4 regions of the Arthrobacter sp. Sr33 genome follow, and region 2 is predicted to be linked to each of the others. Evidence: riboswitches for the same ligand, from Rfam matches in the RefSeq annotation. Region 2 holds a riboswitch; each other region holds the start of a gene.

Region 1 (5,520 bases), on a different contig from region 2:
GATTTTCAACGTCAAGGACCTCGGGCGCAGCCCGGGCAGCATGCGAACAATCGAAGAACATGTACCCGCACCAAAGGATTTCGGTGTGGTTCTCATCGGTGTTCAGGAAGGTTCCCCCGTGGAACTGGATCTGAGACTTGAGGCAGTACATGAAGGCATTTTGGTATCTGGTACCGCAGACGTCGAGATCGTGGGCGAATGCGGCCGGTGCCTGGATCCCATCAGGTACAGCAGCAGCATCGATGTGCAGGAGCTTTTCTACTACGACGACGTCGAGTTGTCCGAGGGAGAAGAACCTGTTGAAGAGCACCGGGTAGATCGGGATTCAATTGATCTTGAGCCGGTGCTTCGGGACGCAGTGGTAACGTCGCTGCCGTTCCAGCCGGTGTGCCGGGAGGACTGCGAGGGTCTGTGTTCTGAATGTGGAGCACGCCTTGCAGATGACCCCGATCATCAGCACGAAATTTTGGATCCCCGCTGGTCCGCCCTTTCCGGGTTGACTGGCACTGCAGCGTCAAGCGACGCGGCAGCAAGTACAGAGTCTGTCGAGAGAGAAGAGAGTTAGTCGTGGCTGTTCCTAAGCGGAAAATGTCCCGCTCGAATACCCGTGCACGTCGGTCCCAGTGGAAGGCAACTGCGCCCAAACTGGTGAAGACCGTGGAGAACGGCCGCGTTACCTACAGCCTGGCTCACCAGGCCAAGGTAGTAACCGACTCCGCCGGCACTGCACTGTTCCTTGAGTACAAGGGACGCAAAGTAGCCGACGTCTAACGACCGCTGCGTACCCCGGCAACGGGGGACCCGCAGCGTTCTTATGCGAATGCGTAAGTAGACGTGGCTAATACTGAAGACCTTTTGAAGCGTCTCGGTGTCTCTATAGACGCCGGGACGCTTCGTCTTGCCCTGACACACCGCTCGTTCGCCTACGAGCACGGGGGCATCCCCACCAACGAGCGCCTGGAGTTCCTGGGCGACTCGGTGCTGGGACTTGCGGTCACCGATGCGCTGTACCGGGATAACCCCGACCTGTCAGAGGGCGATCTCGCCAAACGACGCTCCGCCGTCGTCAGCACCCGTGCCCTGGCCGGGATTGCCCGCGAACTGGACCTCGGCGAGTATGTGCTGCTGGGCCAGGGGGAGAAGCTGACCAACGGCAAGAACAAGGCCTCGATCCTCGCTGACACGATGGAGGCCATTATTGGCGCTACCTACCTGGACAACGGTATTGAAGTTGCCCGGGCCATGGTGATGCGGCTTGTCGCGCCGCTGCTTGGCAGTGCTGCAGCGATGGGCGCCGGCACCGACTGGAAAACCAGCATCCAGGAAATCGCCGCGGCACGCCGGCTCGGCGCCATTGACTACAAGGTCACCGGCTCCGGCCCCGACCACGCACGCACCTTCGAAGCCCTCCTCATCGTCGGCGGACTGCCGTATGGCTCCGGGTCGGGCCCCTCCAAGAAGGAAGCCGAGCAGGAGGCAGCCGCCGCGTCGTGGAAGATGCTCCGGCACCTCGCCCACGAACCCAAATCGGCCGCTTACTCGGTGTCGACCCCGGCCAATGGCACTGGCCCTGCTGATGCTTCTGACGTGACTGCCGCCCCCGGTTCGGCCGAGTCAGCCTAAGCCGTACCATGCCTGAACTTCCCGAGGTTGAGGTGGTGCGTCGCGGCCTCGCCCGCTGGGTGTTGGGACGAACCATTGACGACGTCGACATCCTTGATGTCCGCTCCATCCGCCGGCACGGGCTGGGCGCCGAAGACTTCGCCGGCAATCTGGTGGGAGCCCGGGTGCTGGACGTGGTGCGGCGGGGAAAGTTCCTGTGGATGCCGTTGGCACCTCCGGCCGAGGCTGGTGGGACTGCCACGAGTGGTGGCACGAGTGGTGTCGCGCCAGTGGCCCTGATGGCTCACTTGGGCATGAGCGGCCAGCTGCTGGTCAAAGACGCAGGCTTGCCCGAGGAAAAGCACTTGCGGGTCAGGCTCACCCTGTCGGCTGTCGACGATCCTGATGCCGGACCCCTGCCGCAGGAGCTTCGGTTTGTTGATCAGCGCATTTTCGGCGGCCTCTTTGTGACGTCGATGGTGTCGACCACAGACGGCCATCCGGGTGGGCTGGGGGAGAGTCCACTGCCGCTGATCCCGGTTGAGGCCTCCCATATAGCCCGCGATCCGCTGGATCCGGCATTCTCCTTCGATGACTTCTTCGCAAAGCTCCGGCGACGCAGGACCGGAATTAAACGAGCGCTACTGGACCAGGGACTGGTATCGGGAATCGGCAACATCTACGCCGACGAAGCGCTGTGGGCAGCCAAAGTCCACTATGCCCGCCCCACGGATGTCATGCGCCGGGCCGATGCCCTACGGCTGATTGATGCCTGCCGTGATGTGATGCTGCGGGCGCTCGACGCTGGCGGCACCAGCTTTGACTCGCTCTATGTGAATGTCAATGGCAGCTCCGGTTACTTTGAACGTTCCCTCAACGCCTATGGCCGCGAGGGCGAACCTTGTACCCGCTGCGCCGCCGACCCGTTCTTTGACGGCCTTTCGCTGATCCGCCGCGAGATGTTTATGAACCGTTCGTCGTTCAGCTGCCCGCGGTGTCAGCCGAAGCCCCGCAACGGCCGCTGGTAGCGCATCCCTGCAGCCGGGATCCTTGGTTCAGCACTCCCTCGCACCTCACCTGTGCCACGTTGCCCACTAGCCCCAGTCCCACTCCCGCTCCACCAAGGAGACTTACCCACATAGAACGGGTGACGCCGCACTGACACCCCCAAAGAGGGCGACCATTGGGCATGGACACGGTCAAGACACTGCAAGAACTAGGCGGCGTGGCACGCCGTAGGGAACTCACCCGCGCCGGTCTGGGATCTGGTCACCTCCGCGCGGCCCTCGCAAAGGGTGAGGTGGTAAACCCCGGGCCAGGAGTCTTTGCGCTACCCGGCATCACTGGGAGTCTGCTCACTGCATCGTGTGCCAAAGCTGAACTGGCCTGGATCAGTGCCGCAACGCAACCAAACCTCTGGGTGCTGCGTCCATCATCGTGGCTCCATGTGAGCGTCACCCACCTGCGCCGCGCAGGACTCAGCGTCCAAACACAGGTGTACATCAAGGGTGTGGGACGGCTTGATCTGTTCGTCGAAGGACAGCTGGGCATCGAACCCGGCGGACGCAACCATCACAGTGGTCCCGCCGAATTCGCCGAAGACCGCCGCCGATGGAACCTGCTCACCACCGGTCGAGCACGGATTCTCCGTGTCACCTATTCGATGCTCGTTCACGCCCCGGCGGAATTCCTGCAGGTCGTGTTGGATTGCCTCAGCCCTCCACGGTCGGACCCGCGCCCCGACCTGGGACATCCAACAGCATACTGCCGCCGTAACCTAAATGTGACAAACCCGGACCAGGAAATGTACAGTGGACCGCACGTTGGGTTCCGTTCAACTCAGCGTCCTTTCGACAGATTGCCTAATTCTGCCGCCGTCGTAAGGTCCGTTCGCACACATCAGGCAGAAGCGGGGGAACCAGTAGTAGTGGTCGTCGCCAGACGACCTAGGGGTGAAGGCGCACAGCGCCCGGGTGGCTCCCATCCGAATCCGACAGCTAACTTCGCAGGCATTGGGAGAGGCAACATCATGTCCAAGAACCGTTATATCGCGCGCCACCGTGCAACCCCACCAAGCGCCATGCAGACCGTTTCCAAGGCAGTTAGCTCTCACGCTGGCGCCATCGGTCGTCCAGCAGCTGTAGTCGTCGCCGCATCAGGTCTGATGTTCAGCGCCGGACTCCCAGCCAACGCTGCAGGCGAAGTCAACGTCAGCGCCCCGGCCGCCGTCTCCGCACCAGTTGCCCAGACGACCGCCGCCAGCTCCACCACTCACACCGTTCAGTCCGGAGATACTCTGGGCAGCATCGCCAGCACCTACGGCGTCAGCATCGAGGCCATCTTCGCCTCGAACGGTCTCGGCTGGGATTCGATCATCTACCCAGGTGACGTCATCTCACTGTCCGGCAACGCCGGCCAGGCCACTCAGGTATCAGCACCAGCACCGGCTGCAGCACCAGCTCCGGCTGCTGCTCCCGCCCCAGTTGCTGCACCAGCAGCCGCTCCGGCGCCTGCCGAAACCAGCACCCTGGGCATTACCACCGCTTCCGAGACCATCCAGCCAATGGGAGCAGCATCCACCGGCGGACAGGTTTCCAGCGCAGGGATCGCCGGAACAGCACAGGGCCTCGTTGGCTCCCCCTACGTCTACGGCGGCACCTCGCCAGGCGGCTGGGACTGCTCGGGCTTCGTGCAGTGGGTCTACGCTCAGCACGGCATCGACCTGCCCCGCACCAGCCAGGCACAGATGGGCGCGCTGACCCCCACCAGCAACCCTCAGCCCGGCGACCTTGTCGTCCAGAACGGCGGCGGACACATCGGCATCTACATCGGTGGCGGCCAGATGGTCAGCGCACTGAACCCGAGCCAGGGCACCCTGGTCCACGCGGTCAGCGCCATGCCACTGGTTGGGTACTACACCCTCTAAACCCTCCGCGTCAGCGGTACGGTTGTCAGCACCCGAATGCGTCATCGGAGAAATCCGGTGGCGCATTCGTGCTTTCCGGACGCTTTGGTCCCCGATAGGGCAAGCCAATGACACCGAGGCAACCGACGGGTCAAGATACGACAACGGAAAACTGCGTGCCACCACCGAGCCAGCTCACCTGGGGACGAACTGACAGTCAGGGACGTCTCCACGCTCCGATGGATCGCTAGGAGAGGGAAGCCTGGTTCCCCTGGTAATGCTGGTTCCCCTGGTAATGCTGTGCCAGGCGGGCCAGACCTTCATCCACTGACACCGTAGGCGTCCAATCGAGCAACTCGCGGGTCCTGCGCTGATCAAACCAGTGTGCAGTCGATAGTTGCTCCGCAAGGAAACGGGTCATCGGCGGTTCACTCTCGATCCCGCCGCGCTGCCAGAGGAATTCCACCAGGGATCCCGCGACCCGTGCCACACCGCCAGGAACGGCCCACCGCGGCGGCTGAACCCCTCCGGCCCGGCAGATTCCGGCGATCAATTCACCGATCGGGCGGGGCTCACCACTGGTGACCACCACAGCTTGTCCAGCCAACCGATCCATGCCGCTCAAGGCTGCGCCGATCGCTGCGGCGGCGTTATCCACGTAGGTGGTGTCGACCAGGGCGGTGCCGGCGTCAAGGAACGGCAGGCGCCCGGCACGCGCACGCTCCAGCACCCGTTCAACCAGCTGCGTGTCACCGGGACCCCACACAATGTGGGGACGGACCGCTGCCACCCTGAAACCTTCGCTGTTGGCGTCCAACGCGAGCAGTTCGGCTTTAGCCTTGGTCTGCGCGTAATTGCCGCGCACCAGAGCCGGAGTGGCCTCAGTGGCACCTTGACCCACGAGTGCCTCACCCACGTGCGCCACCGACGGCGAGGAAATGAAGACGAAGTCGCGCACACCGGCCGCGCGCGACTCTTCGAGCAGGACACGGGTGCCCTCCACATTGATTGCC
Region 2 (5,520 bases):
CACCTGATGGGGATGTTCCGCTCGCTGCATATCCATAACTACCGGGTCTGGTTTTTCGGAGCACTGGTCTCCAACATCGGCACCTGGATGCAACGCACCGCCCAGGACTGGCTGGTGTATGACATCCTCACCGATCAGGATGCAGCAGCCATGGGCATTGTCATGGCGCTCCAGCTCGGCCCCCAACTGCTCGTCGCCCCCTGGGCAGGTCTGATCGCAGACTCGGTGGACCGGCGGAAACTACTGATTATCACCCAGCTCTCGATGGCGGCACTCGGCGTCGGACTCGGGCTGATGGTGGTGCTCGGGGTGGCCGAACTCTGGCATGTGTACGCCTTTGCCCTCGCCCTCGGATTCGTCTCCGCGGTCGACGCGCCAGCACGGCAGACCTTCGTCTCCGAATTGGTCAGGGACGACTATCTCCCCAACGCAGTCGCTTTGAATAGCGCCTCTTTCAACGGTGCGCGGATGGTTGGCCCAGCGGTGGCGGGTCTGCTCACCGTGGCGGTGGGCCCCGGCTGGGTATTCATGATCAACGCGCTCACGTTCGGCGCCATGATCTTTGTGCTGATGACCATCAGACGGTCCGAGTTGCGAGTCCTGGAGAAGTCTCCGCCGGGCAAGGGCCGGATTCGGGAGGGCTTCAGATATGTGCGTAACCGGCCCGACCTGATGATGGTGATGCTCGCGATCTTCATCGTCGGCACCTTCGGACTCAACTTTGCCGTCTACATCGCGGCGATGGCACGCACCGAGTTCAACAGTGGCGCCGGAGTGTTCGGCGTGCTGTCATCGGTGATGGCCGTCGGCTCGGTAGCGGGCGCTCTGCTCTCGGCCCGCCGCAGCAAACCGAGGCTACGGTTCATTTACGGGGCGGCAGCAGCTTTCGGGGTCGCCTGTGCCGCAGCAGCGCTGGCGCCCACGGTCTGGCTGTTCGGTCTCACCCTGATCCCGGTGGGCCTGTTCGCGCTGACACTCATGACCAGTGCCAATGCGTACGTCCAGACCACCACCGAGCAGGTGATGCGCGGCAGGGTCATGGCGCTGTATTTCGCCATTTTCCTCGGCGGCACACCGCTCGGCGCACCAATCGTCGGCCTGGTCTCCAACACTTTTGGTCCACGGTGGAGCCTCGCCGTCGCCGCAGCGGCCGGCATCATTGCGGCGCTGGCGGGAATGATCTGGGCCTGGCGGGCCCACCATCTACGGCTTCGCTACGATCCGGCCCCGCGGCGTCGGCTGCGGATTGAAACTGACTTCGGCAAACCTCTCACCGATCCCTAAGATCCGGTCCAGCCACAGGCTTTTGGGATCTTAGGGGCGGCGGAGGGCTAGCGTCCGCCGATCACGAAGTCGATGCAGGCCAGCAGGGCTGAAATATCGTCCGGTTCAATCGAGACGAACGTCGCGATGCGCAGCTGGTTCCGGCCCAGCTTCCGGTACGGCTCGACGTCGACAATGCCGTTGGCGCGCAACACCTTCGCGAGTGACGCAGCGTCAACGGAGTCGTCGAAGTCGATGGTCGTAATGACATTGGAGCGGTCCTCGGCGCGGGTGACGAAGGGGGTGGCGACGTCGGACGCTTCCGCCCACTGGTAGACCCGCCCCGCGGACTCCGCGGTGCGGGCCGCAGCGAACTCGAGACCGCCGCTCTGGTTCAACCATTCGACCTGGGCGTTGAGAGTCACCAGGGTGGCCAGGGACGGGGTGTTGTAGGTCTGGTTCAGTAAAGAGTTGTCGATGGCCGTCTGGAGGTTCAGGAAATCAGGGATCCAGCGGTCGGTCGCCGCGATCCGGGCTGCGCGCTCCAGCGCGGCCGGCGAGAACAGGCCAAGCCACAGGCCGCCGTCGGACGCGAAGTTTTTCTGGGGAGCGAAATAGTAGACGTCGGACCCACTGACATCCACGTCCAGGCCGCCGGCGGCCGACGTCGCGTCGATGAGGACCAAGGCATCCGGTGCGGCGCCGTCGACCCGGTGCACCGGTGCTGCCACACCGGTGGAGGTCTCGTTCTGCGGCCAGGCGTAGACGTCCACGCCTGTTTCCGCTTCAGGGGTGGGGCGCGTCCCCGGGGCCGAGGTGATCACCGAGGATGCCTGGAGGAAGGGCGCCTTGTTGGTGGCGGAAGCGAACTTCGCCCCGAATTCCCCGAACGACAGGTGCTGGGCCTTGTCCTGCACCAGCCCGAAGGATGCCACATCCCAGAACGCTGTTGACCCACCAACGCCCAGCACCACCTCGTAGCCGGCCGGCGCGTTGAACAGCTGGCTCAGGCCTTCCCGGACCGAACCGACAAGGTTGCGCACCGGCGCCTGACGGTGGGACGTGCCAAGCAGGGTCCGTCCGGCCTGCGCGAGGGCCTCCATCTGCTCGTCGCGCACCTTCGACGGGCCTGCTCCGAAACGCCCGTCGGCGGGAAGGAGGCCAGCGGGGATCAATTGGTCCGGGGAAATGCTCATGGTCTCTCCAAGGGGGTAAGCGTGCGACACAAGACGGGATACATTCTGCCGCACTACCCGCCCCTGGTGGCATTTGTGAACATGTCCCGACCGGGCACCCGGTTGCCGCTGATTGCCGCGGCCTCTGGTAAATGGGTTAACCTTGGTGAGCGTAGAACTTGTGTTCGGCGCTGGCGATATGTGCCGCGCTCCCACCGCGAAAGCTGCCCGCTGTTCCATCCCGCACCAGTGCCTAGGAGCTGAACCGCATGACGGACCTCATCGATACCACTGAGATGTATCTGCGGACCATCCTGGAACTGGAGGAGGAAAACATTGTTGCCCTCCGCGCCCGGATCGCTGAACGGCTCCGCCATTCCGGTCCCACCGTCTCCCAGACCATCGGCCGGATGGAGCGCGACGGGCTGGTGATTGTCTCGGGCGATCGCCACCTCGAATTCACTGACCTTGGCCGCCGTCGCGCCATCGGGGTGATGCGCAAGCACCGCCTCGCCGAACGTCTCCTCTCCGACGTGATTGGCCTGGATTGGGCTTATGTCCACGAAGAGGCCTGCCGCTGGGAGCACGTGATGAGCGAGCGGGTTGAACAGCGGTTGTACGAGCTGCTGGGGAAGCCCACCGAGTCTCCATACGGCAACCCTATTCCGGGGCTTGAGGCCCTGGGCGGCCCGCCAACCCAAGGCTTCACCGACGGTGTCCGCAGCCTCCTGTCGGTGATCGGCGCCAATCCTCAGGGGTCAGTGATTACCCTTATCCGGTTGGCCGAGCCCATTCAGGTGGACCCGGAACTGCTCTCCCAACTCGATGAGGGTGGGTTGCGGCCCGGAACGGTCATCGGCGTGCAGGCGGCCGGCGACTATGTGTCGGTCAGGGTCGAGGGTATCGAGGGCGCGCTGGAGCTCCCGCCGGAGGTCGCCGCACACGTGTTCGTGTCGGTCGCCGGGCCGGCTCTCTAACCCTCCACGGCACAATATTGCCGCAAGTTATCCACAGGAAAAGATAACGAACGTATCTCTTTTGCTTCTGGTCGTGGATGATGGAAAGCTGACGTTGATACATCAGCGTTATCCAAACCGCACGCCTAACCCTGTCAGCGGATTTGGATGCTGAGACCCGTGACAGGGGCGGAGGACCCATCAGACGGCGGCTGATAAGCCGCCTTGGGGTGAAGTCCGGACGCGGTGCTGCTTCGGCGGACCGGTCAGGGCCGAGTTTCTTCCCGAACTCGAATCCGACAGCTAACTTCGCAGGCATATACGAAAGGGACCCTTTGTCGAAGCACCATGCTTCGGGACGCCGCCGTGCCGGCGCCCCAGTACCTGCCGTGCGTCCTCGGGACGCGCAACGACTCGAACGACGACGACGAGCAACCCGGGTCAGGGGCGACTTTTCGCTCACCGGGATGAGCCAAAAATTCGCCATCGCCGCCGCCGCGTCCGGGCTGGTGCTGACCGTTACGCTACCCACCACCGCGGGGACGGCCCCGCAGGACGACAATGCGGCCGCCGTAGCCGTTGCGCCCACCGTGCAGGCGACTGTTGCGCCCCGGGAAATCAGCGTTCCCGACGCGGCGCTGGTCGACTTCAGCCGCACCGCATTGCAGAGCACCTTTGACGCAGACGCCAAGCTCAGCGAGATCATGACCGCTGCAGACTCAGCGGCTGTACCTGCAGCGGCCCGCGGCTCCCTGTCAGCTCCCATGGACAAGCTGATTGTCACGTCCCCGTTCGGTTACCGGGTCAGCCCGATTACCGGTTTGGGTGGGGAACTCCACTCAGGTCAGGACTTCAGCAGCTCGTGCGGCACTGAAGTGTTCGCGGCAGCGTCCGGCACTGTCACCTTTGCCAGCTGGCACCCCTATGGCGGTGGAAACCGCGTGGTCATCGATCACGGCAACGGGCTCGAATCCACGTACAACCATCTCTCGTCCAGCAGTGTCCAGGAGGGGCAGTCAGTGGACCGCGGTGAGGTTGTCGCCCAGAGCGGTAGTACCGGTGCATCCACCGGCTGCCACCTGCATTTTGAAGTGATGGTTGACGGTCAGGCCGTGGACCCCATGGGCTGGCTGTAACCAAGGACACACCGTTTCGTGACCGGAATGTGACATTGCGGTCAATCTCATGTACCGTCAATCTCGTGCCAAATTCTAATAGGTTTGGCACCCTCGAGCAGATCGCCTAGCTCTGCCACTGCCTGAGGTTCCGTTCGCACAATTCGCATGGCAGAGGCGGGGGAACCAATTAGTGGATTTCGCAAGAAATCCTTGGGGTTAAGTCGTCTGATTCCACTGGGAATCAGAGGGCCGGGTGACTCCCATCCGAATCCGACAGCTCACCTCGCAGGCAATTGGGAGAGGCAATCGAACGTGTCAACTAGCTCTTCTCTGGGCCGCCACAGGGCCGCCCGTACGCACACCAGCCCCCTGACAGCCATCTCAAGCGCCGTCTCCTCGAACGCTGGTTCCGTCGGCCGCCAGGCAGCAGTCATCGTCGCAGCGTCAGGGCTCGTCCTGACCGCCGGACTGCCAGCCCACGGGTTCGGTGAGTCCGAGCGTGTCGTTCAGCTCTCCACCCCCCTGATCTCGATTGCTGCTACGGCTGACGCCGTAAGCGCTCCCGCCACCGCCGAGATCACCTTCGAGCGTGCAGCCGTGTCGGCGACGCCCGCCGCCGTAGCTGCTCCAGTCGTCGAGGTGCAGGCCGACGTCATCGAGCCAATAACAGCCGCCGCTGAGCCGGTAGCCGAAATGGTGGCAGAGCCCGCCGTGCAGGAAGCAGCGCCAGTCGAGGCAGCGCCAGTTGAGGCGCCCGCAGCAGAAGCAGTAGTCGCACCAGCTGCGCCAGCCCAGACGCCCGCAGCCGAAAAGCCAGCCCCCAAGGCTGCCCCTTCCGGTAACATCGCCGCTGGTCTGGTCGGATCCGCCTACTCCCAGATCGGTGTCGGGCAGGACTGCACCGCCATGGTTGAGAAGGCACTTCGCTCCGTCGGCAAGTCCGTTGGCGACATTGCGCCTGGCGATTTCTTCGCCTTCGGATCAGTTGTTGGCTCTCCAGCGGCGGGC
Region 3 (5,520 bases), on a different contig from region 2:
ATGGTCCTCAACGGCGGAACTGAGCAACTCTCGGCTGTCCTGGCCGCTCCGGAGCACTCGAGACTTCTGCAATGTGCCGCCGGTTCGCCACTTCTACTGATCGAGCGAACTGGGTGTCATCGGGCGCAGTACGTCGAGTTCCGACGGACCTATGTTGTGGGTGACCGAGTGGAGATTGCGACCAACTTCGGGTGTAAAGCGGATCCGCCGACGTCCTGAACAAACGGCCGTTATACCGACTTCGCTGGGACTGGGCAACGATCCTCGTACGTGGCGCGCCGGTAGAAGGCCCAGGAGAGTAGGCCGATAGCGAGAACCGCGAGGAGGGGTTGAATGGGCTCGAAGTACTGCATCGCTCCCGAGGTTCCCAGAGCGAGCAAGACGATCTTGTTGCACACCGGGCAGCCGACGGCAAAAAAGGTCACGATCGCCCCCGCGATGCCCGAACGGGTCCGCGGAGATTCCTCGATCCGATCCTGAGCGATATAGGTACCGAGGACCAGGCCGCTTAGCGCCGACGAGATGATCAGTGCTGGCACCGACCACCAGGTGGGGGGAACTTCACGGCTGAAAAATGGCGTGTCGATGAGATCGGTCGGAATGGCTACGAGCAGGAAGGTCGCCACCGCACCGAATAGCACGGCGATCCACCGGCGTAAGGGCCACTGAAGAAGAGCGTTGAGCAGAGTGGGTCGCTGAGTCGTGGGGTTCTCGGTGCGGGGAGTCATGGAGCTTCCTTTGACACTTGATCCGAAGACGCTCCTGGTGATGCGGGGTCATTCGGGGGTGCCGATGACCTGTGGCTGCGCCGGCGTAAGTAGAGGGCGCCGGTTGCGGTGAGGAGCATGAGAATTGACAGCATGACAGCTACGTCGGGGATTGAGTCCGCGAAGGTACGTACCGCGTTCTCGAGGGCGAACTGGTCAGTAACGGAAAGGATCCCACCCAGACTCGCTGTTCCGTCTGTGGCGATGAGGAAGATTCCGATGCCGATTGAAAGGGAGCCAGAGATCACCATAATCCAGGTGTTGGACCACCGTCCGATGGTTACAGGGCGGGGACGAAGCCACCGACGTCCGGAAACGCCGAGGCGGTCCCACAGTGCCGCGAGGAAGAACAGTGGGACTGCCATTCCCAGTGCATAGATGGCGAGCAGAATTCCGCCGTAGACGGCGTTGCTGCCAGCTGCGGCGACGGTAAGAATTGACCCAAGGATAGGTCCGGTACAGGCTCCTGCGACCCCGTACGCCAATCCGAGGACGAAGACGGAACCGCCGGAACCGCCAGTCGCGGACCGGGTACGGATGAATGCCGGTAGGCGGACACCGAGGATCTGAATGAGACCCAAAACGATCATAAGGGCGGCTGCGAGCCCGATGAGAATGTGTCGGTCAGTGGTGACGAGAGACCCCAGGGTGCCAGCGAAGACCCCCAGGGGTACGAGGGTGCACAACAATCCTGCGTAGAAGAGCAAGGTCCGGCCGACCAGTTGCCGTTTTGTGCTGAAGGCATACGCGAAGAATGCTGGCAGCAACAATGCTGAGCACGGACTGAGGAGGGTGAGGAGACCACCGAGGAACGCCCCGCTGTATCCGATTAGCATTACTGGGGACTGGTTTCTGCCAACACAGTCTCAATGGCTTGTTCAAATACTTCTACTGGTTGGGCGCCCGAGATGGGGATGTCGTTCACCAGAAACAAGGGTGTTCCGGTAGCTCCCAGGGCTGCGGCTTCCTCAGCGTCGGTTTGAACAGCCTGATTGAGCTCCTCTGAGTCCAGATCCGCTGTGAACGCCGTGATGTCGGCTACCCCAACTTCTTCTGCGATGCGGATCAGCTCCTCGCGCGGGAGGCTGATATGTCCGCGGTCGGGGGCCGCAGCGAAGACGGCTTTATTGAACTCCCAGAACCTATCCTGTTCCCCTGCTGCCCGGCCCGCAACTGCAGCATCAAGAGACTCAGCCCCGAAAACAGGTAAATCTCGCCACTCAATCCTTAGTTCTCCGCTAGCTACATACTGCTCGACCAACGCCGGCAATGTCTCGCGCGAGAAAACCCCGCAGAACGGGCATCTATAATCGGCGTATTCGACTAGAACAACGGGGGCGTCGACCTCACCCATTGCTAACGGGTCGTCGGCGATGCGCCGGGATAAATCGAACTTTTCTTCCTCCCGGCCGCCGGATTCCTCTGCGACGTCTGTTCCTGATCCATCTGAAGCGGGTGAGGAGGCTCGCTGGGAAGCGATCAAACCAATAATCAGGATGAGCGCGGCGACAAGCAGGGCAGCGATGAGGGTGGCCGATCGAACACCCGCGGTTCGTTGATCAGATTCTTGTGGCATTCATTACTCCTGGCATCGTGCGCCCCCTGGGAAGGCACAAGGGGAGGGAAAAGGGGGATTCACCCGGACACCAGATCCCTGTTTGTCGGATCTGGTGTCCGGGCGCGTCCGAGAAACACCGCTGTCAGCGAGGTCAGAGCCCCGCCAGCGAGGTTGGATAACTAGATGTTGACCCGGTAATAGACAGGACCGGAACCCACATTGACGGATTCCTCAACGGTCTGGTTACCGTTCCAGCCGCTGTGGATGGCTCGTCCGTCGCCGAGGTAGACGGCGTTGTGTGAAAAGCCCATCCCGCCGTCGGCGTAGTAGACGAAGTCGCCGGGCTGGGGATCTGATACCGGAGTAGCGAAGGCCATCAAGGACTCAGGGGACTCGTCTCCCACCCCCATCACCCCGGCGGCTCGCAATGCCCCTTCGCCCAGGACGGTGCAGTCCTGAATAGCGCCCAACTGCGTGTTGGCGAAGGCAAGAATACGGCTGTTGGCAGTACCGCTCTGGGGAGCGTCCGAGGAATCCCAGATATTTCCTGACTCGCTGCTCACCCGGTTACTCAGGGGACTGATCGATGCACTTTGTGTACTCACGCTAAAGTCGGAAACCGCTGATGACGAGGCTGCGGAGCCAGAGGCAACCGGTGCAGCAGTCACGGCATTCGACTCCTCGGACAGCACGATGGTGTTTCCCGGGTAGATGATTGACGCGACGGTGAGCTGGTTTAGGCTCAGCAGCTTGTGCAACGCCACACCTGTCTGAACGCTGATAGCGCCCAGCGAATCACCTGACTTCACGGTGTACGCAGTGCCTTGATTGGTGGGGCTCCCCTCCACTTCGACTGGTGAAGCAGCCGATGAGAACGATGAAACGGTGTGATCCTGCGCCGGGTGGGCGATCGCCGAAGCGTGGGCGGGGCTTGCTCCCGCCGCAAGCATTCCGGAAGCAACCACAAGCGCGGCGATCTTGGGTCCCCCCTGAGGCAGGACGGCTTGCCTGCTGAGGAGAAGAATCGAACGGCTTTTCGTATCGGCGCGATGTCGGGCGCGCACAGTATTTGATGACATGGATAATCTCTCCCTATACCTACGAGGTGAGCTGTCGGATTCGGATGGGAGACACCCGGCCGCACGAGGACAAACGCCCCGCCCGGCTTCACCCCAAGGGTTCCTAAAGAACCCACCTATGGTTTCCCCGCCCCAGCCTTCCTATCTAAAGGACCAAGGCCTTTGGCTGGGTTCGGTAAAAGGCCTCGATAAGCCCCACCTTCAGTGGGGCACTGTATTAAACCTACTCGGAAAAACGAAATGTACAAACATTTACACTGACGGCGCCTCCCTGGTTGGCAACCTCAATGAAGAGAGAGCGATTCCCAGGCATCAGTGGAGCGTCAGACCACTCCCGTGGTGCCCAGGAGTGACCCGATAAGGAAAGTGGCTGCCAATGCCAGCGCGCCGCCAAGAACGATCCTTACGGTCGGGCGCGTCGCCGGGTTGCCGCCAATCCGTGCGCTGCCGTAGCCGGTTACGGCGAGGGCAATCAGGACTGCGACGAAGGTCGCGAGGACACGAGTTTCCTCTGGAAACAGAAGAATCGTCAGCAGGGGCAGGATCGCGCCAAGGGTGAAGGCCAGCGCAGATGCGGCCGCAGCAGCTAGCGGGCTCGCCACGGCGTCCTCGCGCAATCCGAGTTCAGCTTCGAGATGGGCCCCCAGGGCATCGTGTTTGGTGAGTTCCACTGCCACCTGATGGGCTGTGTCCTGGCTAAGCCCCTTCGATTCGTAGATTCCGGCCAGCTCCGCAAGTTCCGCTTCAGGCTCGGTTTCAAGCTCAAGGCGTTCCTTGGCGATGAGGGCCTGCTGGCTGTCTTTCTGACTACTCACGGACACATACTCTCCGAGGGCCATGGATATCGCACCGCCGACAAGACCGGCAATGCCAGCGGCAAGAATCACGGGGGTTGCCGTTGTCGCTCCCGCAACTCCGACGACGAGGGCAGCGACCGAGACAATCCCATCATTGGCTCCAAGCACACCCGCTCGAAGCCAATTGAGCCTGCCATGGATGGTGTTGTCATGGGGTTCGTCACTATGCGTGCCTGGTACGGGATAACTAGTCATGCCCGTAATGTAGGCCCCCACGAGCCAGTACACCAGTAAGGATCGGCTCTCCTGTCGGGATTCCGATTCGGGTGACCTCGACGGAATTCGCTCTGCTCCACTGCGGCGCTGAAAGGGGCTTGCAATAGTCACCGAGCCGGCCGTTTTGATCCGGGCGTCGGCGAAGAGGCATGGGATTCTTTGACCGAGTAAGGTAAGCGAACCAAGTAGGCACCACATACCGCAATTGCGGTTCGAAGTTCGAGGAGGAAACGTCATGACCGGAAGTGTGATTGTTGGTGTGGATGGAAGCGAGACCGCGTACAAGGCAGCATCGCGCGCCGCGACTCTTGCCGAAGGCCTCGATGCAGAACTTGTGGTGGTCAGCGCGCACATTACGGGTAACACGGAAGTTGTCCATATCGGCAACGACACTTGGATACTGGATGATGCAGAGCAGGCTCTCAAGTTGGCCGAGCAAGTTACAGTGAAACTGCGCGAGCAACACCCTTCCGTGAAGGTGCGCCCCGCTGCGGGGCGGGGCAAGCCGCAGGATGTCCTCATCGAGGAAGCCGAGCGTGTCGGTGCCCAATTGCTGGTGGTAGGCAACGTGGGAATGAAGGGGCTTCGACGGGTTCTGGGAAGCGTTGCGTGGAGTGTCGTACATAACGCACCCTGTGACGTGCTCGTCGTGAAGACCGCCTCCTGATTTCACTGCAGCTCCCAAGCTGCGGCTTGGGCTGAAGCGAGGACTGCGCAGGGCCACAAAGTCAGATCGACATACTTCGCAACGGGATCGTTCGTCTCTTCGGCTTGAGTCGTAACATTGAAGCGGATACGGACTTCGGTTTCCGAAACGCGTTGTAAAGGACTATAAGAACTTGTCACTCGAATCACTGCCCGTCCTGGATTACTCTCAGCTGAACGCAGGCCCCGAGGAGGCATCGGACTTCCGGGACGAATTGCGCAATGCGATGCACGAGGTCGGATTCCTATACCTGGCAGGTCATGGCATCCCGCAGGAGCTCACTGACGCCATGCTCGCTACCTCCAGACGCTTCTTCGACTTGTCGGAGGAGCAAAAA
Region 4 (5,520 bases), on a different contig from region 2:
GATGTCGTTGCCACCCGCGTAGATGGTGATCAGCGTGGGCTGCAGGGCCAGGGCCCGGTCAACCTGTTCGTCGAGGACCTGGCGCACTTTCTTGCCGCGGACGGCGAGATTCGCGTATCCCCAGGAGCTGTCGGCAAGGATCAGTTGCTCGGCCACCCGGTCAGCCCACCCCCGCACCCCGTTGGGGCTGGCTTCATGCCAGTCGCCGACGCCTTCCGTAAACGAATCACCGAGGGCCACATATCGTTGAGAGAATTCCACTAGAAGAGGCTACCTGCTCCCGCCGCGCGATAAGGTGGCATTGCAAGCAGACTGATAACTTTTTGCAGTGCACCCTGCTCCCCTCCCCACAACCTGAGAAGGACATCATGACCCAGCCCTCCGACACTCGGACCAAGCGCGCCGCGTTGATCATCAACCCGGTCAAGAACACCGGGGCTGATATTCGTGCGATCGTTTCGGAGCTCTGCGCTGCCGAGGGGTGGGACGAGGTGCTGTACCTGGAGACATCGGTTGATGACCCCGGCCGTGGTCAGGCACAGGAAGCCGTCGATGCCGGCGTGGACGTGGTGATCGCCGCTGGCGGTGACGGAACGGTCCGCTGCGTGGCCGAGGTCGTCAACGGCACCGGCGTCGCACTGGGGCTGATCCCGCTCGGCACCGGCAACCTGCTGGCCCGGAACCTGGACATCGCCGTCGACGATCCGGAGGAGGCCGCCAAGGCAGCCCTGTTCGGCACCGAACGCAACGTTGACGTCGTCCATGTCACCGTTGACCGCGCCCAGGACTCGCACGTGTTCCTGGTGATGGCGGGGCTGGGGTTTGACGCGTCGATCATGGCTGACACCCGTGATGACCTCAAAGACAAGGTGGGCTGGCTGGCCTACGTCGACGCCGGCATCCGGAACCTGAGCGGCAAGCCTGCACGCACCCGGATCACACTGGACGGCGGCGATGTCATCGAGCGTCGGCTGCGCAGCGTGATGGGCGGCAACTGCGGCAAGATCATGGGCGGGCTGGAGATTTTCCCCGGCGCCAAGATTGACGACGGCCTACTGGACATCATGACCGTGGCGCCCACCGGCCGGCTCGGCTGGCTTGGCGTCGTGGGTAAGCTGTTTGCCCGCGGAAAGGGCAAGGACCCATCGCTCGAGTACTTCCAGTGCAAGGAAGCCGAGATCCAGCTCGACGAGCCGCAGGAAATCCAGCTCGACGGCGACCCCCTCGGCAAGGGCACCCACATGGTCCTGCGCGTGGACGCTAATTCGTTGCGCCTGCGGATGCCTTACGGCAAGAAGGATCCAGCAGTCGTCACCCACCCGGAGCCCTAAGCCGCGAGGGCCGGGCCCGGGCCGGGTTAGAGCCGGGTCTGGGGATCGACTTTTTCGCCGTCGACCAGGAGCTCGAAGTGGAGGTGGCATCCGGTGGAGTTGCCGGTGCTGCCGACGGCGCCCAGGCCCTCGGCTTTGCCCACTTTCTGCCCCACGGTCACGCCGAGCACACTGAGATGGTTGTACGAGGTTTGGAGGCCCCCGCCGTGGTCCACCACGATCCGCTGGCCACCACCATAGGCATGCCACCCGGATTCCACGACGGTGCCCGCGCGTGATGCGAGGACCGGCGTACCGCAAGCCCCTGAGTAGTCGGTCCCGGTGTGCAGCTCGTCGCCGTACCCGCCCATCGGGTTCACCCGGTAGCCGAACGACGAAGCAATTTCGGCACCCTTGATCGGGGTGGTGAACGCTGCCGCGTCGCTGGACAGGACAGTGGTTTTGGCCTTCGGGGTTGCGGCCGTCGCGAGCGGGGACTCCTTGCTGAAATCAATTTCTGCTTCAGCGTCAGCAGTAACCGGTGCGGCTACGGCGGGGCCGGTTCCGGCGGTAGGGGCTGCCGAGGGGGAAGCCTCTGGCGAGGGGAAGGCTGCGGTGAGAACGAGGCCCGCCGCTGCGGCGAGGACTCCCACGGCCAGCACAGCTGACCGGCGGTTGGATTTCAAGATGGACTTAGGCGGGGCGGACGCGCGGCGGCGCCCGGACGTGACCGGCTGGAGCAAAACAGGAGCCTCTCTGCAACGCCGGTGAAGTTAGCTGTCGGATTCGAGCAAGAGTTGACTCGGCCCACTGCTGCTCTTCCAGTGAGCGGAAGAGTGGTTTGCGAAGGGCTGCACCCCAAGGCAGAAAACTGCCGAAGATGGGTCCTCCACCCCTGCCACGGTGAATTGGGGGCCGGCTGCTGACAGGGTTAGGCGTGCAGTCCGGGAGCCACAATGATGCGGATGGCTCCCTATAAGAATAGAGTGCTTAGCCGAGAAGTTATAATTTCGTTACACAGATCACGGCGTGGCGACTAGCCAAGTTCAGATCGGCCCCTGCGCCAATACCCCATGAAGGCCACCTGCTTGCGGTCAATCCCGACGTCGCGCACCAGATAACGCCGCAGCCCACGGACCACCGCGGCCTCGCCCGCGATCCAGGCATAGAACGGGAGCGCACCGGAGGGCCGGTCCGGGTTCAGCGAGGAATTCAGCGTTGACGCGTTCAGCCGCTGCGGGGTTTCCCACAGGATCGTTTCGTCAATGTTCACTTCTTCCGGCTCGGGGCCTGCTGTGGCTGCGGCAGCGGCGGCGAGGGTCAGCCCGGCGCGGGAGCTGGCATCGACTCCGACGGCGAACGGCGCGGCCAGCGACACCCAGCCGGGCACCCGAACCGTATCCCGGACCGCCGCGTCCAGCAGTTCACCGTGGGGGCGTTCCCCCCGGGCGAGCCAGATGATTTCCACCGCTGAGGTGGTGGACACAGCCTGGAAGTCTGCGTGGTCCGGCACTTCAAGGAAGGCGTGCCCGCCGACGTCGGCGGGGAGGGACTCCAGAATGGCGCTGATGGCGGGGACAGCTGTCTCGTCGCCGGCGAGGAGGACCTGCTGGGCGAGCCCCGGACGCCACTCGATCCCGCCGTAGGAGCCGGCGGTGGTGCAGGTGGCGGCGTGGACGTTCGGGCCGATCAGCCAGATCCGATCGCCGGGGGTGGCGGCGGCGGCCCACAGCGACGCCGGCCCCCCGTTCCCCTCAGCATCGAAGTGCATCACGAAGTCGACGTCGATCTCTGGCTGGTCACCATCGCACCGGGCCGCCCTGACGGTGTAGGTGCGCATGGCGCCGCGCTCGGCGGGGTCCATCGCGAGCCACCGCTGATACCAACCCGAGCCCTCGGGCGGTGACTCGAGGAGCTCCCGCATGTTCACGCGGGGGGCATCGTCGTCGCGGGTGGCGGGGATCATGACTTTGATCCGCAGGTCGAGCGTTGGCCCCTGCACCCCGAAGTCCCTCAGGCAGGACCCGCCGAAGGTGATGCGTTGGAAGTTGTCGCTGAGGCGCTGCACCCGGGTGACGACGACGTCGAAGGCTGATACCGCCGAAACGGTTCCATCGGTGCGCTGGGATGCGCGCTCGCTCCGTCGGGCCGTGCGATTGCTGACTTCGGTCATGTTGCTGCCTCCAGGTGGTGCGCGGACAGCGTGTCCTGCGGATTAGGCAGGAACCCCTGCCCGGTGGACGTTTCGGGTGACGGCTGAGTAGCTCCGTCGCCTGAGTGGTGCCGGCCGACCGGCACCACCATGGGTGTGCCGGATACGGGGTCCGGGATGACGCGGCATTGCAGACCGAAAACCGAGGTGACGGTCTCCTCAGTCACCACCTCGGCGGGACTGCCCTGCGCGGCGATCTGGCCGTCCTTCATGGCGATGAGGTGATCGGCGTAGCGTGCGGCGAGGTTCAGGTCGTGGAGCACGATGGCCACCGTGGTGCCGTCGCGCCGGTTCAGGTCGGTGATCAGATCCAGTACTTCCACCTGGTGGGTGACGTCGAGGAAGGTGGTGGGTTCATCCAGCAGCAGGATGTCGGTTTGCTGGGCCAGGGCCATCGCGATCCAGACCCGCTGCCGCTGCCCACCGGACAGTTCATCGACAAAGCGGTCAGCGAGCTCAAGGGTGTCGGTGGCTTGGAGGGCGGAGGCGACGGCGACGTCGTCGTCGTTGGTCCACTGCCGGAACCAGCCCTGGTGCGGGTAGCGGCCGCGACCCACCAGGTCGGCGACGGTGATCCCATCCGGGGCTACCGGTGTTTGCGGAAGCAGCCCGAGGATCCGCGCGACGGTGCGGGTGGACAGCGAGTGGATGTCCTTGCCGTCGAGGTTGACGACGCCGGCCGACGGCTTCAGCAGGCGGGCCAGGCCGCGCAGCAGGGTGGACTTGCCGCAGGCGTTGGCACCGACGATCACCGTGACCTTGCCGGCCGGCAGCTCGACGGTGAGGTCCTGGACCACTTTGCGGTCGTCGTATGCGAGTGTCAGCTCGCTGGCTGTCAGAGCCATCTCAGCCTCCCTGTCCTGTCCTGTTGGCGGTCACGAGCAGCCACAGCAGGAACGGGGCGCCGAGGACGCCTGTTACTACGCCGACCGGAAGTGACACACCGGGAATCATGTTGGCTGCCACGAAGTCTGCGGCGAGAACTATCACCGCGCCCACCAGTCCGGCCGCGGTGAGAGACACGGCGCCCTTCACGAGGCGGCGCGCGATCGGGCCGGCGAGGAAGGCGACGAACGCCACCGGCCCGGCGGCGGCAGTGGCAACGGCAGCCAGGGCCACTCCGACGGTGATCAGAGCTAGCCGCGATGGTTCGACCCGGATGCCGAGACTGGCGGCGGTATCGTCGCCCAGTTCCAGTCCTTGCAGCCCCCGGGACAGGACGGCCGCCGCGGGGATCAGCAGCAGCAGGGCGAGGATGAGGATCGTGGCGCGGTCCCAGTTGCTAGAATTCAGGGAGCCGTTGAGCCAGACCAGGGTGTCCGATGCGGTGCGGATATCGGTGCGGGTGAGCAGGAAACTGACCACCGCGTGCAGCACCGCGGCGAAGCCAATTCCCACCAGGATCAGCCGGTACCCGGCCGCCGAGCCGCGGCGGGAGAGCAGGTAGATCGCTGCCGCGACGGCGAGTGCACCGATCAGGGCGGAAAGGGAGACCGCAACGCCCGCCGCCCCAAACAGCACTATTGCTGCCACGGCGGAGGCACTGGCTCCGTAGCTGATCCCAATGATGTCGGGGCTGGCCAGCGGGTTCCGGAGCATGGTCTGGAAAATGGTGCCCGCCAGGCCGAAGGCCACCCCGATAAGGACCGCGATCACCGCGCGGGGAAGCTTGTTTTCCATCACGATGAAGGTAGCGCCGGGGATATCGGCGCCGCCGAGGATCCTGAAGAAGTCCGGGATGGTCACGGTATAGGTGCCGAGCAGGACGGAGACCGCGAACAGGACGGCGGTGACCCCCGCGAGGATACCGATCACCAGGCGGCGCTGGGCTGCTTGCCGGCGTCGACCGCCGCTGACGGTAGCCGCCGACGGCGGTGTGGCAGCGCCATTCGGTGCGGCAGCGCCATCCGGTGTGGCAGCGCCATTCGGTGTGGCAGCGACGTCCGGGGCGGCGGGTGTGGCCGCGCCGGTCGGGGGCGCTGGGTGGAGGCTCATAGT

The links. A riboswitch is a leader RNA that binds a small molecule or an ion and turns the genes downstream of it on or off. The one in region 2 is predicted to bind cyclic di-AMP.
Region 1: linked by a shared signal. The riboswitch ahead of ACX80T_RS13925 (C40 family peptidase) and the one ahead of ACX80T_RS13665 (M23 family metallopeptidase) in region 2 are both predicted to bind cyclic di-AMP.
Region 3: linked by a shared signal. The riboswitch ahead of ACX80T_RS03190 (LysM peptidoglycan-binding domain-containing protein) and the one ahead of ACX80T_RS13665 (M23 family metallopeptidase) in region 2 are both predicted to bind cyclic di-AMP.
Region 4: linked by a shared signal. The riboswitch ahead of ACX80T_RS06440 (M23 family metallopeptidase) and the one ahead of ACX80T_RS13665 (M23 family metallopeptidase) in region 2 are both predicted to bind cyclic di-AMP.

The regions. Positions count from the first base shown of each region.
Region 1 covers NZ_JBTNDD010000011.1:10,531-16,050, reverse strand. The annotation lists gene ACX80T_RS13950 (YceD family protein) at 1-565, shown strand, start outside; gene rpmF (50S ribosomal protein L32) at 568-771, shown strand; gene rnc (ribonuclease III) at 835-1,623, shown strand; gene mutM (bifunctional DNA-formamidopyrimidine glycosylase/DNA-(apurinic or apyrimidinic site) lyase) at 1,632-2,630, shown strand; gene ACX80T_RS13930 (hypothetical protein) at 3,035-3,277, opposite strand; cyclic di-AMP (ydaO/yuaA leader) riboswitch at 3,452-3,628, shown strand; gene ACX80T_RS13925 (C40 family peptidase) at 3,632-4,528, shown strand; gene ACX80T_RS13920 (NAD-dependent epimerase/dehydratase family protein) at 4,755-5,520, opposite strand, start outside.
Region 2 covers NZ_JBTNDD010000010.1:100,085-105,604, reverse strand. The annotation lists gene ACX80T_RS13680 (MFS transporter) at 7-1,284, shown strand; gene serC (phosphoserine transaminase) at 1,332-2,459, opposite strand; gene ACX80T_RS13670 (metal-dependent transcriptional regulator) at 2,708-3,415, shown strand; cyclic di-AMP (ydaO/yuaA leader) riboswitch at 3,554-3,727, shown strand; gene ACX80T_RS13665 (M23 family metallopeptidase) at 3,730-4,530, shown strand; cyclic di-AMP (ydaO/yuaA leader) riboswitch at 4,656-4,819, shown strand; gene ACX80T_RS13660 (NlpC/P60 family protein) at 4,825-5,520, shown strand, end outside.
Region 3 covers NZ_JBTNDD010000002.1:56,037-61,556, forward strand. The annotation lists gene ACX80T_RS03170 (GntR family transcriptional regulator) at 1-219, shown strand, start outside; gene ACX80T_RS03175 (hypothetical protein) at 231-728, opposite strand; gene ACX80T_RS03180 (cytochrome c biogenesis CcdA family protein) at 725-1,603, opposite strand; gene ACX80T_RS03185 (DsbA family protein) at 1,603-2,343, opposite strand; gene ACX80T_RS03190 (LysM peptidoglycan-binding domain-containing protein) at 2,505-3,404, opposite strand; cyclic di-AMP (ydaO/yuaA leader) riboswitch at 3,407-3,585, opposite strand; gene ACX80T_RS03195 (VIT1/CCC1 transporter family protein) at 3,728-4,456, opposite strand; gene ACX80T_RS03200 (universal stress protein) at 4,713-5,144, shown strand; gene ACX80T_RS03205 (isopenicillin N synthase family dioxygenase) at 5,317-5,520, shown strand, end outside.
Region 4 covers NZ_JBTNDD010000003.1:281,844-287,363, forward strand. The annotation lists gene ACX80T_RS06430 (SGNH/GDSL hydrolase family protein) at 1-261, opposite strand, end outside; gene ACX80T_RS06435 (diacylglycerol/lipid kinase family protein) at 369-1,331, shown strand; gene ACX80T_RS06440 (M23 family metallopeptidase) at 1,358-1,996, opposite strand; cyclic di-AMP (ydaO/yuaA leader) riboswitch at 2,058-2,241, opposite strand; gene ACX80T_RS06445 (siderophore-interacting protein) at 2,347-3,483, opposite strand; gene ACX80T_RS06450 (ABC transporter ATP-binding protein) at 3,480-4,367, opposite strand; gene ACX80T_RS06455 (FecCD family ABC transporter permease) at 4,369-5,517, opposite strand; gene ACX80T_RS06460 (FecCD family ABC transporter permease) at 5,514-5,520, opposite strand, start outside.